One region of the Solibacillus cecembensis genome, then DNA from elsewhere that is predicted to be linked to it. Evidence: riboswitches for the same ligand, from Rfam matches in the RefSeq annotation. Region 1 holds a riboswitch; the other holds the start of a gene.
The links. A riboswitch is a leader RNA that binds a small molecule or an ion and turns the genes downstream of it on or off. The one in region 1 is predicted to bind thiamine pyrophosphate.

Region 1 (2,480 bases):
TTAAGAAAAGCCCCCAACGACGCTTTGGGAACTAATGTTATACTTAAGAGTGTTTCGTAATAATAAAGTAAAATTACAATGTATTAAGTTGTTCCGCAAATGGGTCATTATGTGGCATTACTAAGGAGGGGTTTTATGAATTCTTTGGTTATATTCCTTTTAGTTCTCTTTACCCTTAATGTATTTGTTATCTTTTTATCAAGATTATTGAATTGGTTGGTATGGATGATGGCGGGTGTTATTTTTATTATTTCTTCTCCAATAGTTCTAGTTCTGACAATGAATAACGTTAGTCGTAATGTTGGAGATGGATTTGCAGCTGCTGTGGCGGGGCTTACTTTTGGTGGACTTTTGATTGCTAATGCAATTATTTTATTCATTGTGGCAATTTTTGTGAGAAAAAAGGAAAACAAACTGGTTTAGAGTATTCTGCAATCAGGCGAAAACGTTCCCAAATGGAAGCTTGGTAACATTTCAAACAGCGACAGGCACTGTTAAATCAGTGTTTGTCGCTGTTTTTATTAAAAAATAACGCTCTGAAACGCTGCGAGAACTCATTTTAAAGGGTAAAATGAGTTAATTATATTTTTAAAAATAGAGATGAGGGTTAAAGACATTGGAATTTATTATTACACTTGGGGTTGTTATTATTGCAATTTCTTGTTTATCTATTGATGCGAAAATGAGAGAAAATAGTAAACGAGATAAAGAGATAATTTCTTTACTCAAAGAAATAGCTCAGAAAAAGTAGAAAGTTCATACACTATTCAGTATTACTTACGGTATACATAGCCATGCAAAATAACGTTCCCAAATCGAAGTTTGGGGATAAAATAGAACACCTGAAATGTCGTCACACCAATGTTTTAGGTGTTTTTCAGTATTTCATTCATATACACCTATTTATGCACAATTGTTTAAACAGAGAAACAACAAGGTTTTCAATGTTATTTAAAAGAAATTGCACTGTATCAAACTTTGTATAATATCTTGCATATACAGCAGAATCTTTAACGTTCTAAATCAACCTATTCCTATAACATAACCATTTCGTTATCCGACTGATTCATAACTATCAGGAAATTTATTGCTATTTGTCAAAAGTTAAATAAAAACTATTGGCAATTCAATGGGAATAATGATAGCATAAAAGTAATTAAAATATTTGCGGGGGGACGCTATATGCGTTGAGAAGGCTAAAACCTGACCCTTGGAACCTGTTCAGTTAACACTGGCGTAGGGAGCAAAGTACATAGCGATTCGTCTATTTCGCATTTTTGTACGTGAGCTCTCCTTTATGGGGGCTTTTTGTTTTTTTCCAAGTAAATATTCTAATAGCGGGGGGACGCATATGCGTTGAGAAGGTTAAAACCTGACCCTTAGAACCTGTTCAGTTAATACTGGCGTAGGGAGCAATGAGTAAGACGCTTCTTTGCTATACGCAAATAGAAGCGTTTTTTTTGTTCTTAAGCCTACCACAAGGAGGAACAATGATGACATTTTGTGATGAGGTAAGAAAAGAAACAGATTTATACTGGGAAGGAAGCTTTGAGCACCCATTTGTAAAGGGACTTGTTGATGGCACGCTCCCAATTGAAAAATTCAAATATTATATGATGCAAGACGCTTATTATTTAAAGCATTACACAAAAGTGCTAGCGATTGCAGCTTCTAAAGCGGATCATCATGATGATATTACGTATTATCTGGATAATGCACGCTTTATTAACGAAGCAGAGCTTGAATTGCACCGCACCGTTTTTGCAGAACTGGGTGTTTCGGAAGAGGAGCTCCAAGCGTTTGAGCCGGCACCTGCTGCTTATAATTATGTAAGTCATATGTACAATGCTGCACATAATGGTAATGTTGCCGAAGCTTTTGCGGCGATGTTCCCATGTCCGTGGTTATATCAGGAAATCGGTGAAAAATATAAAGAGGCAAAACCAGGTGTTAAGCTATATGAGGATTGGATAGCGATGTATAGCGCGGACGATTTTAAAGCGACAATTGATTACCAAAAAGCGCTGATGAATCGCTATGTCAAAGAACAACCTGATAAAACTGCTATTTTTAAAGCGCATTTCGTCAAAAGCTGTTATTACGAATGGAAGTTTTGGGAAATGCCTTGGACATTAGAAAACTGGGAAAATGAGGTCGCGCAATATGACTTTGCATAAAATTCATCTGAAAAAACCGCTCGTTCATTGTATAACGAATTATGTAGTTGCTAATTTTACTGCAAATGGCTTGCTGGCAATCGGCGCATCTCCTGTCATGGCAGATGACAAGGATGAAGTGACAGAAATGGTCGCAATGGCAGATGCACTGTTAATTAATATTGGGACAATCAATTCATGGACGTTTGAGGCGATGTTGATTGCTGGAAAAAGGGCGAATGAATTAAATGTTCCGATTGTACTTGATCCGGTAGGGGTTGGTGCTACGGTATTCCGAAAAAAGATCGTTCAACAATTGCTTGA
Region 2 (2,480 bases), on a different contig from region 1:
TATCGGTAAATCCAGTACGCGCACAGCAATTTCTACGATGATGAGTAAAGCAATTAAAAAGCCAATTGTTATGCGATACTTTTTCAAAATGTTCATCTAATCATATTTCCCTGTTAATGTTTCAATCGCTGCACCTTGTGGATTATAAAAAATCTTCACTTGTGAAATGACGCTAATGGCACCCATTTCCACCATTTTTTCATTCATTTTTTCAACCAGTTGTAAAAGCTGTGTTAGCTCGCCTTCCATCGTTGTTTCTAAAGGTCCTACTCGGTAAACAACTCCTGACGCATCGATCATCGCAATCGCTGCATCAACATAAGGAATCACATCTTCATATCGCTCTGTTTTCGGGATAATTTGAATACTTACTAAACTGTTGGCCATTTGTTATTCCTCCGGTAAAAATTGATTTGTAAATGCCTTTTCAGCATCAAGTTCTTTTTCGATTAACTTATTTTCGAACATCCAATTCGCATAATTTTTCCAAACATCTAAAGATTGAATGCCCCACTGTTTTGCATCTGCTTGGTATTGCTCTGCCAACCAAATCGCACTGTTCACAACTAGTTCTTCATCTAATTCTGGTACAGCTTTTAATAGCATGCTAGCCGCTTCTTCTGGCTCATTAATCGCCAGTTCATACCCTTTACTTACCGCTTGCATAAATGCGCGAACCGTTTCATCTTCCTCGGCAATGTATTTTTCATTCGCAATAATTACCGGTGTATAATAATCCAATTCTTTCGCATAATCCGTTAAGTAAAGCATATCAATAGCTTGCCCTCGTAACTCTGCTTCAATGCCTGTCCAGCCGTAGTACATCCATGCAAAATCAATGTTTTGTTTCATCATATTAAAAAAATCTGCATTTCCAGCATTAATAATGTCTACTTTTTCAACATCTCCATCTGCCATGCCCATTACTGTTTTGATAATAGCTTGTTCAACTGGTGAACCCCAGCCACCATACGTTTTCCCTTCAAAATCTTTCGGTGTTTGTATGCCTGTTTCCTTTAATGATGCAAAGCCCGATGTGTTGTGCTGAATGATTGCTGCAATCGAAACAAGTGGGACGCCTTGTAAGCGTGCTTGTGTAACGGATTCCTGTGCACTAATACCAAACTGTGCTTTCCCTGTAGCAACAAGTTGATCTGCCCCCGCATCGCCCGGTTGAATAATTTCAACGTCTAAGCCTGCTTCTTCAAAATATCCTTTTTCCTGAGCAACATATAAGCCTGTATGATTCGTATTTGGTGTCCAATCGAGCACCACTTGAACTTTCGTCAAATCTGAATCTCCTGTTTTAGCATCTTGCTGACAGCCTACTAATAGCAATGTCATCCCAATAATACTTAACCATTTCCACATGTAAAAATCCTCCCTTTAGTTGCATGAATATGTACAAGTTTTACTACTTTTTTGAAAAGGACGAATAGAAAAATGCAAAAAACGCCCGGTACGTTGTGTACCAGGCGTCGGACAAGAAACAGATCGTTACTAAAATAAATTACACAACAATCTATGTATCAATGTTTCCTCCGCCGGTATTAACCAGTTCAGGTTCAAAGGGTAAGCAACTTAACGGATCGCTTTCTCAGCTAGCAACACTAGCACCCCCACATTTTTGGGTCTATGAACTTTTCAATGCCTATCGTAACGATATCCGCTCAATAGGTCAAGTATAATTTATCCAGTTTTCCGATAGTTCACACTAAAGGACTAGGTTTCGCAATGTTAAACAAACGATTTTTTTCTTCTAAAAGTGGGCTTGACCTCAGCGAATAAGATCGCGATAAAAATTAACACACAGCCCATTAGCATGCGGCCCGTTAATATTTCGCTAAGTAACCATACCGAGAACATCGTGCCAAACAAAGCTTCGGTTGATAGGATAATCGCAGACTTTGTTGGATTGGCATATTGCATTCCAAGATTTTGGCACACATACGCAACAGCTGTACAGAAAACCGCTAAGTAAAGAATGACATAAATCCCTTCCGCAGAATATGTAGTCGGTACTTCTCCAAGTGCAAGTACTGAAGCAATACTTAATATTGTTGCCGTATAAAATTGAACGATTGTTAAGGCAAGTGCATCTTCGGTTTTGACAAAAACATTTGTATAGAAAATATCAAATGCAAAGCCAAATGCGCATAAAATAGACAGGAAATCGCCAAAGTTAATTGTAAGCGAGTCTTGTAATGATAAAAAGCCAATGCCGACAATCGCCATTCCAGCAGCAATAAATTCGAAGCGATCAATGCGACGTTTATAAATGACATACGCAATAATTGGCACAATAATTACATTTAATGCGGTTAAAAAAGCATTTTTTGATGGTGTTGTATACTCCAGCCCCATTGTTTGCAATGCAAATGCGGCAAATAAAATGGCACCAAGTACAGCACCTTTCCAAAGAACGCTTTTCGTAATTAATTTTAACTTTTTATAAAAAATAACACTTAAAATAATGGATG

Region 2: linked by a shared signal. The riboswitch ahead of ACQKIH_RS16615 (ABC transporter substrate-binding protein) and the one ahead of tenA (thiaminase II) in region 1 are both predicted to bind thiamine pyrophosphate.

The regions. Positions count from the first base shown of each region.
Region 1 covers NZ_JBNNMF010000001.1:355,056-357,535, reverse strand. The annotation lists gene ACQKIH_RS01875 (hypothetical protein) at 136-423, shown strand; gene ACQKIH_RS01870 (hypothetical protein) at 617-751, shown strand; TPP riboswitch at 1,160-1,260, shown strand; TPP riboswitch at 1,330-1,429, shown strand; gene tenA (thiaminase II) at 1,494-2,177, shown strand; gene thiM (hydroxyethylthiazole kinase) at 2,164-2,480, shown strand, end outside.
Region 2 covers NZ_JBNNMF010000020.1:21,531-24,010, forward strand. The annotation lists gene ACQKIH_RS16605 (ABC transporter permease) at 1-96, opposite strand, end outside; gene ACQKIH_RS16610 (thiamine-binding protein) at 97-387, opposite strand; gene ACQKIH_RS16615 (ABC transporter substrate-binding protein) at 391-1,371, opposite strand; TPP riboswitch at 1,520-1,631, opposite strand; gene ACQKIH_RS16620 (DMT family transporter) at 1,738-2,480, opposite strand, start outside.